One region of the Burkholderia sp. YIM B11467 genome, then DNA from elsewhere that is predicted to be linked to it. Evidence: riboswitches for the same ligand, from Rfam matches in the RefSeq annotation. Region 1 holds a riboswitch; the other holds the start of a gene.
The links. Region 1 has a riboswitch for manganese ahead of ACTRWB_RS03465 (sodium:calcium antiporter). Riboswitches for the same ligand answer to the same signal wherever they lie in the genome.

Region 1 (5,442 bases):
ATGAAACGCGCGCTCGACGTTTCGGCCCGTGCTTCATGAAAATTCCGTCATCCGCCGGTCATCTTTCGCGCACGCGCGGCACCGTAAGCTCAGGCGTTACACTCACCGGCTGGAATCATCGATAGCCTGCCTCACCATGCGGATACTGATAGTCGAAGACGAACCCAAGATGGCGTCGTACCTCCGGAAGGGGCTGATGGAGGCGAGCTACACGGTCGACGTCGCGGAAACCGGCAAGGACGGGCTGTTCCTCGCGCTGCACGAGGATTTCGATCTCGTCGTGCTCGACGTGATGCTGCCGGAAATGGACGGCTTCGAGGTACTCAGGCGCTTGCGCGCGCAGAAGCAGACACCCGTGCTGCTGCTCACGGCCCGCGAGGCGATCGAGGACAAGGTCACCGGCCTCGAACTGGGCGCCGACGACTACCTGCTCAAGCCGTTCGCGTACGCCGAGTTCCTGGCCCGCATCCGCTCGCTGCTGCGGCGCGCGCCGCGCAACGTCCGCGACATCCTGCACGTCGCCGATCTCGAGGTCGACCTGATCAAGCGCCGCGTGCGGCGCGCCGACAACCGCATCGACCTGACCGCACAGGAATTCGCGCTGCTGCAACTGCTCGCGGAACGCGAAGGCGAGGTGCTGACCCGCACCTTCATCACGTCGCAGATCTGGGACATGAATTTCGACAGCGACACGAACGTCGTCGATGCGGCGATCAAGCGCCTGCGCGCGAAGATCGACAACGCGTACGAGAAGAAGCTGATCCACACGATCCGCGGCATGGGCTACGTGCTCGAGGATCGTTCGTGACCGCCGGCCCGGCTTCGTATTCGCTGCTGCGGCGCCTGACGCTCGCGTTCGCCGTCGTCGCCGCGCTCGTGTTCGCGCTGACCGGCGCGTATCTGTATCGCTCGCTGTCCGCCGAGCTGAAGCGACGTGACGACATCGAGATCTCCGGCAAGCTCAACCAGTTCCTGCAGCTTGCGCACGCGAGCGGCTCGACGGCCGCGCTGCGCGCCGATCCGGCCGTATTCCACGAGGTGCTGCTGTCTCACCCGGGCGTCTATCTCGACATCTACGACGGGCAGAACCACGCGCTCGTCGAGCACTCCGACGAAGCCGGCAACACACTCGCGTCGGTGATCGCGGCGCCGCATCCGGCCGCCGGAACCGGTGGCGCCGGCGGCCCGTTCACGTGCTCGCCGCCCGGCATCGGCACGTCGCGCTGCGTGTATGCGCGTGAAACGCTGCCGTCGGGCGAGGCCATCCAGGTCGCGCTCGCGCGCACCGCGACCGATCGCCAGTCGCTGCTGGAAAGCTATCGCGTCGACATCTGGCTCGCGGCGGCCGTCGGTGCGCTGCTGGTCGGCGCACTCGGTTATGCGGTCGCCGCGCGCGGCCTGCGCCCGGTCGAGAGCCTCGGCCGGCAGACGTCGCGCATCGAGGCGCACAACCTGAACGCGCGCCTCGACGCGCGCGGCGGCCCGGTCGAGCTGCGCGAGCTCGCGACGTCGGTCAACCGGATGCTCGACCGTCTCGAACGCGCGTTCGTGCGGCTGTCGCAGTTCTCGTCCGATCTCGCGCACGACATGCGCACGCCGCTCGCCAACGTGATCAGTTCGTCGCAGGTCACGCTGTCGCGCGCCCGCACGACCGAAGAATACGAAGCGCTGATCGACTCGAACATCGAGGAATGCGAACGGCTGCAGCGGATGATCGAGAACATGCTGTTTCTCGCACGCACCGACAATGCAAGGCAGCACCTGAAGACCGCCGAGCTCGACGCGGGCAGCGAGCTGCGCCGGCTCGCGTCGTATTTCCAGGCGCTGGCCGACGAGGCCGGCGTGCGCATCGACGTGCACGGCCACGCGCCTGTCGTTGCGGACGCAACGTTGTTCCGGCGTGCGGTCAGCAATCTCGCGTCGAACGCGCTCGAACACGCGGAAGCCGCATCGACGATCGAGCTGGCCGTTTCCGCGCAAGCCGGTTATGCGGTCGTCGAGGTCACGAATCGCGGCACCGCGATTCCGCCCGAACAGGTCGACCGGATCTTCGAGCGTTTCTACCGGATCGATTCGTCGCGGCACGGCGCGGCGAGAAACGCGGGGCTCGGGCTCGCGATCGTCAAGTCGATCATGGAACTGCATCGCGGCAAGGTCGAGGTCGCGAGCCACGACGGACGCACGACGTTCGCGCTCTATTTCCCGAGCGTACGGCGGGATGACGCGGCCGGCGATGCGTTCGTGACACGCACATGACACCGCCGCGCGTACGCGATTGCTTCCCGAGACGACACGAGCACCCGCCACGCGCACGGCTTTCCTCATCCGCCGAAAGGATATCGCCGCGCAAGCTTGCCGAAAGCAATCGGCTCGGCTAGACTGGCGCTCGTCTTTGGGGAGTAGCCTGCTTTCCGTCCCCCGGAAAGCGAACGCGTCAACACACTCGGCTTCCAGCCGTGGCGCGTTCGGCCGAATCGGTCTGGCGAGACCATGGGCGCATCGCGTCGTTCCTGGTCGGACGTCGGCGGATGCGCCATGGTTCGTCAGCGTCCGACCACGGAGTCCCCATGTTCCCCGCAGCCTTCTCCCTACGCGCCATCGCGATCGACGCACCTGTCCGCGGAGGTGCCGCATGACCTTCATGTTCCTCGAACTGGCGTTCATGCTGGTCGTCATCCTCGTGGCCGCCGAAGTCTTCACCAATGCGCTCGAACATCTCGGCGAACGCCTGAAGATTTCCGAAGGCGTCACCGGTTCGCTGTTCGCGGCCGTCGGCACCGCGCTGCCCGAAACCATGGTGCCGCTGCTCGCGCTGGCCGGCGGCACGGCGAACCAGGCGGTGAACGAGGAGATCGGCGTCGGCGCGATTCTCGGTGCGCCGCTGATGCTCGCGACGCTCACCACGTTCCTGATGACGCTCGCCGTGATCCGCTCGCGCGGGCTGCGTGGCACGATCGCGCCCGAACGCACGGGGTTCGTGCGCGACATGAACTACTTCCTCGCCGCGTTCTCGCTGGCGACCGCGGCGATGTTCGTGCCGCATCACAACTGGGCCGTCCGCGCGCTGCTTGCCGCGCTGCTGGTCGGCATCTACGTGCTGTACGTCGTGATGACGTTCCGCGCGTCGAACCAGCTCGTCGATGCCGGGCACGGCACCGAGGCGCCGCATACGATGCTGCTGTCGCGCACGGGCCTGCCGACCAACCTGGCGACCATCGCGCTGCAGTTGGCCCTCGGCCTTGCGCTGCTGGTCGGCGGCGCGAAGGGCTTCATTCACGGCGTGGAAGGCGTGTCGCAGGTGCTCGGCGTATCGGCGCTGCTGCTGTCGCTGATCATCGTGCCGATCGCGACGGAATTGCCGGAGAAGGTCAACAGCGTGCTGTGGATCCGCCGCAAGAAGGACACGCTCGCGTTCGGCAACATCACCGGCGCGATGGTGTTCCAGGGCACGCTGCTGCCGGCGATCGGCATCATGCTGACGCCGTGGGAGCCGCGCCCCGAAGTGCTGACCGGCGTGATCATCACGCTCGCGGCGGCGGCCTGGCTGCGCATCAATGCCCGCACGCGCGGGCTTGCGATCTGGGCGCTGCTCGCGAACGGCGCGGGGTATGCGGGGTATCTGGTGCTGACGCTGGCTCGTTGAACGCCAGAATCGGACGCCTTGCCCGACGCGCACGCGCGCGCGCGGATGCGGACGCGGCATCGGCCGCCGCGTCCGCGCGCTGCGCGTCACTGCGTCGACGCGGGCGTCGGCAACGCCCGCATCGGCACGATCAGGACGCTTTCACCAGCTTGACGATCGTCAGCGTGCCGTTGACGTTCTCGACCCGAACCTTGACCTTCTCGCCCGCATGAACCTGCGCGAGCATGGCCGCGTCCTTCGCCTTGAACGCCATCGTCATCGGCGGCATCCCGACGTTCTCGAGCGCGCCGTGCTTCAGCGTGACCATGCCGGTCGCGGCGTCGACCTTCTTCACTTCGGCGTCGGTGAGCGCGGTGTGCGACGCGGCCGAGCCGTCGGACGACATCTTCATGCCGGACATGTCCATGCCCGACATGTCGCCGGACGCAAACGCGGGAGCCGCGAACGCGCCGATCGCGAGAACGGCAGCGGCGGTGGCGGTGGCAATCGATTTCATCTTCTTCATCACAAATCTCCAGTTTGGGTGGATGGCACGTTCATGCCGGAAGGAACTGCGGAGGAATGCCGTTCATCGCTCGCGCTTCGCACACGACGGCGCTGAAGCAGAAGCCATGCGGCGGGAATGACGAACATCGACAGCAGCGGTGCCGTGACCATGCCGCCGACCATCGGCGCGGCGATGCGCTGCATCACTTCGGAACCGGCGCCGTGCCCGACCATGATCGGCACGAGGCCGGCGAGCACGACGGCGACCGTCATCGCCTTGGGCCGCACACGCAGCACCGCACCCTCGCGGATCGCGTCGAGCAGCAGCGCGTCGGTCAATTGCTCGCCGGCGTCGAGCCGGCGCTTCAGCGCGCCCTTCAGGTACAGCAGCATCACGACGCCGAATTCGGCGGCCACGCCCGCCAGCGCGATGAACCCGACCGACGTCGCGACGGACACCGCATGGCCGAGCCCCCACACGAGCCAGAAGCCGCCGACCAGCGCGAACGGAACCGTCGACATCAGCAGCAGCGCGTCGGCCGCCGAGTCGAACGTGAGGAACAGCAGCACGAAGATCACGACGAGCGTCACCGGCACGACGGTGCGCAGCGTTGCCGCCGCGCGTTCGAGATACTCGAACTGCCCCGACCACGCGATCGAATAACCGGGCGGCAATGCGACCTGCTGCGCGACAGCCTGCTGCATCGCGCGGACCGCCGTGCGCAGGTCGGTGCCGCGGATGTCGACGTACACGTAGCCGGACAGCCGCGCGTTCTCGCTGCGAATCATCGGCGGGCCGTCGGCGATCACGATGCGCGCGACGTCGCCGAGGCGGATCTGCGCGTCGCGCGCGGTGACGACCGGCAATTGCCGCAGGTTCTCGAGCGAATCGCGGATCTCGCGCGGGTAGCGGATGTTGATCGGGAAGCGCTCGCGCCCCGCGATCACTTCGCCGACATCCTCGCCGCCCACCGCCGACGACACGACCGACTGGATATCCGCGACCGACAGCCCGTAGCGCGCGGCCGCGAGCCGGTCGATGTCGACGTCGATGTACCGGCCGCCGTTCAGCCGTTCCGCGAGCGCGGACGTGACGCCCGGCACGTGCTTCACCGCCGCCTCGACCTGCGTCGCGATCGCGTCGATCCCCGTGAGATCCGGCCCGGAGATCTTCACGCCGACCGGCGTCTTGATGCCGGTGGACAGCATGTCGAGCCGGTTGCGGATCGGCGGCACCCACACGTTCGACAGGCCCGGCACCTTCACCGTGCGATCGAGTTCGTCGACGAGCTTCTCCGGCGTCATGCCGGGCC
Region 2 (5,442 bases), on a different contig from region 1:
ATCCATGCCGTCGCCCGCGCGGCGTCGATCGCTTTCTTCTGTTCGCCTTACCTTGATGCAGGACCATTCGTCATGACGCAAACCGCTTTTCGATCCCAACTGCTGACCTTCAACGGCGACCCGGCACAATCAAGCCAGGCCGCGAACTACGAGACCGACGGCCTCCTGATCGTCGACGACGGCAAGGTTGTCGCGGCCGGCCCGTATGCGCAGCTCGCCGCGACGCTCGCGCGCGACGCGATCGTCCATGACCTGCGCGACAAGCTGATCGTGCCCGGCTTCATCGACACGCACATCCACTATCCGCAGACGGACATGATCGCGTCGCCGGCGCCGGGCTTGCTGCCCTGGCTGGACAAGTACACGTTCCCGACCGAGCGCCAGTTCGGCGATCCCGAGCATGCACGCGAAGTCGCCGACTTCTTCGTCGATGAACTGCTCGCCTGCGGCACGACCAGCGCGCTCGTCTACTGCACGGTGCACAAGCAGTCGGCCGACGCGCTGTTCGCGGCGAGCGACGCGCGCGACCTGCGGATGATCGCCGGCAAGGTGCTGATGGACCGCAACTGCCCCGAATTCCTGCGCGACACCGCGCAATCGGGTTATGACGACAGCGCCGAGCTGATCGACCGCTGGCACGGCAAGGGCCGCCAGATGTACGCGTTGACGCCGCGCTTCGCGCCGACGTCGACCGAGGCGCAGCTCGAGGCGTGCGGCGAACTCGCGCGCCGCCATCCGGACGTGTTCGTGCAGAGCCACGTCGCGGAAAACGTCGACGAGGTGAAATGGGTTGCCGAGCTGTTCCCCGGCCATCGCAGCTATCTCGATATCTACGACCGCTACGGGCTGCTGCGTCCGCGCGCGGTGTACGGCCACTGCATCCACCTCGACAATGAAGACCGCCGCCGGATGGCCGAGACGCGCACCGTCGTCGCGCACTGCCCGACGTCGAACTTCTTCCTCGGCAGCGGGCTGTTCGATTTCGACAAGGCCGGCGAATACGACGTGCCCGTCACGCTCGCCACCGACGTCGGCGGCGGCACGTCGTTCTCGATGCTGCAGACGATGAACGAAGCGCACAAGGTCGCGCGGCTGTCGGGCCATCACCTGACTGCCACGCGGATGTTCTGGCTCGCGACGGCCGGCGCCGCGCAGGCGCTCGACCTCGCCGACACGGTCGGCACGCTCGCGCCGCGCACCGAGGCCGACTTCGTCGTGCTCGATCCGCAGGCCACGCCGCTGCTCGCGCGCCGTACCAAGCGCGCGGATTCGCTCGAGGAACTGCTGTTCGCGTTCGCGCTGCTCGGCGACGACCGCGCGGTGTACCGCACCTACGCGGCCGGCGAGCTCGTCCACGAGCGCGGCGCCGCACGCCGCGCCGCCGCGTAACACGTCACTGCGCGCCGGGGCGCTCGTCCCGGCAGGCGCGGCGGCATATCCGTCACCGCGCATGCCGGGCATGCGCGCAGCCAGCCACGCGCCGATCGCGCCCCGACGCTTGGCACGGCGCTACCCGGCACGCTTTCGCGCGCATCGCGCGCCGTGCTAGAATTCGCCCCTCATTGGGGAGTAGCCGCTCCGCTCGATGTCCCGCGCCCCCGGCGCGCATCGTGACGGAGGCGTCCGTCAACAGACTTGGCCATTTGGCCATGGCGGGCGCAGCCACCGAGGCCTGGCGAGACCGATGGTTCATAGCGCGCCGCATCAGGGCCCGGCGCGCCGTGGATCGTCGCTCGCACGCACAACATCGGCCCGCGGAACCCCATACGTGTCCCAAGCCTTCCTGATCTCCACCGGCGCCGTCGCCCTCGCTGAAATCGGCGACAAGACCCAACTGCTTTCCCTCGTACTGGCCGCGCGCTATCGCAAGCCGGTGCCGATCATTCTCGGCGTGCTCGTCGCGACGCTCGTCAACCACGGTTTCGCCGGCGCGCTCGGCGAATGGCTCGGCGTGCTCGTCACGCCGTCGATCATGCGCTGGGCGCTCGCGTTCTCGTTCATCGCGATGGGGTTGTGGATCCTCGTGCCGGACAAGCTCGATGCCGACGAAGCGAATGCCAACCGTTCGCGGCTCGGCGTGTTCGGCGCGACCCTCGTGGCGTTCTTCCTCGCGGAAATGGGCGACAAGACGCAGATCGCGACCGTCGCGCTTGCCGCGCGCTTCCAGGACTACATCGGGGTCGTGGCCGGTACGACGTTCGGGATGATGCTCGCGAACGTGCCCGCGATCCTGCTCGGCGACCGCTTCGCGCACCGTCTGCCGACGAAGCTCGTGCACGGGATCGCGGCCGTGCTGTTCGTCGTGCTCGGCGCACTGGCGCTGCTGGGCATCGGGGTCTGACGAACGGAGATGGCCGGCGCGGCCGGACGGCCGCGCCGAGGCTGACGCTGGCGCCGCGTTACTTCGCGACGGCCGCGCCCGAAGCCGGCGCAGCCGGCACCGCGCGCTCGTTGGCGGCCGGCGCCGCCGGCCCGCCGCGCTTGTCGACCGGCAGCCGGACCGAGCGGACCGCGCCGTTCGACAGCGGGAAATCGGCGAGCGCGCTGCGCGCGAGGAACGGCATCGCGTACAGCAGCGTGCCGTTGTCGCCGGTCGTGCGCGCGGTCACGTTGTAGACCTCCTTGCCCGTCGCGCGCTCGGTGATGCGGATGCCGAGCGTGTAATCGAACACCTGGTACGTCTGCGCGACATAGCCGGCCGGCATCGGCCCCCAGGGCCCCCACGGGCCCCACGGCCCGCGCCCCCAGTACGGCCCGGGCGCGAACCACGGGTCGTAATAGACCGGCTGCGGCACCGTCACGAGATCGCTGCCGACCGCATAGGTCAGCCCGACCAGATACCGTGCCTGCGCCTGCGGCACCTGCCGGAACGCATACGCGGACAGCTCGTTCCCGACGATCGGCTCGTAGGTCGACTGCTCGATGCTGTTCTTCTGCGCATCGGTACGCGTGAACGCATAGGTGCGTGTCGCGTCGCTGCCGCTCCAGTCGGAGAAGGCCGTGACCTGGGTCGTCACGTAGCTGGTGCAGCCCGTCAGCAGCGCCACGCACAGCGCCGCCGCCCAGCCCGCACCGCGAAAAATCCATTCGCGTTTCATGTTGATCCTCGTCGATCCGTCACCCGTTGGTCGCACCGCGCGAACCGGACGGGATGCCGATAATACGCGGACTCCCGGAACCGGTAAAAAGTTCGCCCGGCACGCAGCCGCAAGCCTTTGTACAATGGCCCGGTTCGCCCGGCCCGTGCCGCGGGCCCGTCCCCCACTCCACCGATCTCGACGACCATGTCCGACAACGCTTCCTCCACCGTGATCCGCCGCGCCGACTACACGCCGCCGGCCTTCCTCATCGACTCCGTCGCGCTCGAATTCGATCTCGCGCCGGCCCGCACGATCGTCAGGAATACGATGCGCGTGCGCCGCAACCCGGACGCCGCGCCCGCGCCGCACCTGGAGCTGTTGGGCGAAGCGCTCGAATTCGTCGGCGCATGGCTGGATGGCACGCCGCATGGCGCCGTGCGCGCGCACGAGCACGGGCTGACCGTCGAGAACGTCCCCGAAGCGTTCGAACTGACGCTCGAAAGCGCCTGCGCGCCCGACCAGAATACGACGCTGTCGGGCCTCTACGTGTCGAGCGGCAACTTTTTCACGCAGTGCGAAGCCGAAGGCTTCCGCCGCATCACCTACTTCCTCGACCGCCCGGACGTGATGGCGTCGTACACGGTGACGCTGCGCGCCGACAAGGCCGCGTACCCGGTACTGCTGTCGAACGGCAACCTCGTCGATTCGGGCGACCTGCCCGACGGCCGCCACTTCGCGAAATGGGAAGACCCGTTCCGCAAGCCGAGCTACCTGTTCGCGCTCGTCGCGGGCAAGCTCGTCGCGATCGAGGAGAAGATCACGACCGGCTCGGGCAAGGAAAAGCTGCTGCAGGTGTGGGTCGAGCCGGCCGACCTCGACAAGACGCGTCACGCGATGGATTCGCTGATCCACTCGATCCGCTGGGACGAGAAGCGTTTCGGCCTCGAGCTCGATCTCGACCGCTTCATGATCGTCGCGGTCGGCGACTTCAACATGGGCGCGATGGAGAACAAGGGGCTCAACATCTTCAACACGAAGTACGTGCTGGCGAACCCCGAGACCGCGACCGACACCGACTTCGCGAACATCGAATCGGTGGTCGGCCACGAGTACTTCCACAACTGGACGGGCAACCGCGTGACCTGCCGCGACTGGTTCCAGCTGAGCCTGAAGGAAGGCCTGACGGTGTTCCGCGACCAGGAATTCTCGGCCGACATGGCCGCGGGCGACGAGGTCGAATCTGCCGCCCGTGCGGTCAAGCGCATCGAGGACGTGCGCGTGCTGCGCCAGCTGCAGTTCGCCGAGGACGCGGGCCCGATGGCACACCCGGTGCGCCCGGAAAGCTACGTCGAGATCAACAACTTCTACACGATGACCGTCTATGAGAAAGGCTCGGAAGTCGTGCGGATGTACCAGACGCTGTTCGGCCGCGACGGTTTCCGCAAGGGGATGGACCTGTACTTCAAGCGCCACGACGGCCATGCGGTGACCTGCGACGACTTCCGTCACGCGATGGCCGACGCGAACGGCCGCGACCTCGCGCAGTTCGAGCGCTGGTACAGCCAGGCCGGCACGCCGCGCGTGACGGTGAAGACCGCGTACGACGCGGCCGCGCGCCGCTATACGGTCACGCTCGCGCAGGGCTACGGCGACGCATCGCCGGCCGCGCGCGAAACGCAGCAGGGACCGCTGCTGATTCCGTTCGCGATCGGCCTGATCGGCCGCGACGGCCGCGACCTGCCGCTGCGTCTCGACGGCGAAGCCGCCGCAGCGGGCACGACGCGCGTGCTCGACTTCACCGATACCGAGCAGACCTTCACGTTCGTCGACGTGCCGGAACAACCGCTGCCGTCGCTGCTGCGCAACTTCTCGTCGCCGGTGATCGTCGAGTACGACTACAGCGACGACGATCTCGCGTTCCTGCTCGCGCACGACAGCGATCCGTTCAACCGCTGGGAGGCCGGCCAGCGCCTCGCGACGCGCGCGCTGCTGACGCTCGCCGCACGGGCCGCCACGAACGAACCGCTCACGCTCGGCGCGAACTTCGTCGCCGCGTTCCGCCGCGTACTGACCGACGCGACGCTGTCGCCGGCGTTCCGCGAACTCGCGCTGACGCTGCCGTCGGAAACCTATCTCGCCGACCAGATGGCCGAGGCCGACCCGGCCGCCGTGCATCGCGCACGCCTGTTCGTGCGCCGCCAACTCGCGACCGCGCTGCGCGCCGACTGGCTCGCCGCCTACGAACAGCACCAGACGCCCGGTGCATACGAGCCGACGCCGGAGGCCTCCGGCCGCCGCGCGCTGAAGAACCTCGCGCTCGCGTATCTCGCCGAACTCGACGACCCGGCCGATGCCGTGCGCC

Region 2: it holds a riboswitch for manganese, as region 1 does, so the genes downstream of both, ACTRWB_RS13000 (TMEM165/GDT1 family protein) here and ACTRWB_RS03465 (sodium:calcium antiporter) in region 1, are expected to answer to the same signal.

The regions. Positions count from the first base shown of each region.
Region 1 covers NZ_JBQVSQ010000001.1:772,108-777,549, forward strand. Annotated here, with positions in the region: gene ACTRWB_RS03455 (heavy metal response regulator transcription factor) at 137-808, shown strand; gene ACTRWB_RS03460 (heavy metal sensor histidine kinase) at 805-2,256, shown strand; yybP-ykoY riboswitch at 2,383-2,559, shown strand; gene ACTRWB_RS03465 (sodium:calcium antiporter) at 2,633-3,643, shown strand; gene ACTRWB_RS03470 (copper-binding protein) at 3,774-4,148, opposite strand; gene ACTRWB_RS03475 (efflux RND transporter permease subunit) at 4,148-5,442, opposite strand, start outside.
Region 2 covers NZ_JBQVSQ010000003.1:219,477-224,918, forward strand. Annotated here, with positions in the region: gene ACTRWB_RS12990 (hypothetical protein) at 1-6, opposite strand, end outside; gene guaD (guanine deaminase) at 73-1,389, shown strand; yybP-ykoY riboswitch at 1,553-1,690, shown strand; gene ACTRWB_RS13000 (TMEM165/GDT1 family protein) at 1,769-2,341, shown strand; gene ACTRWB_RS13005 (DUF4136 domain-containing protein) at 2,400-3,098, opposite strand; gene pepN (aminopeptidase N) at 3,285-5,442, shown strand, end outside.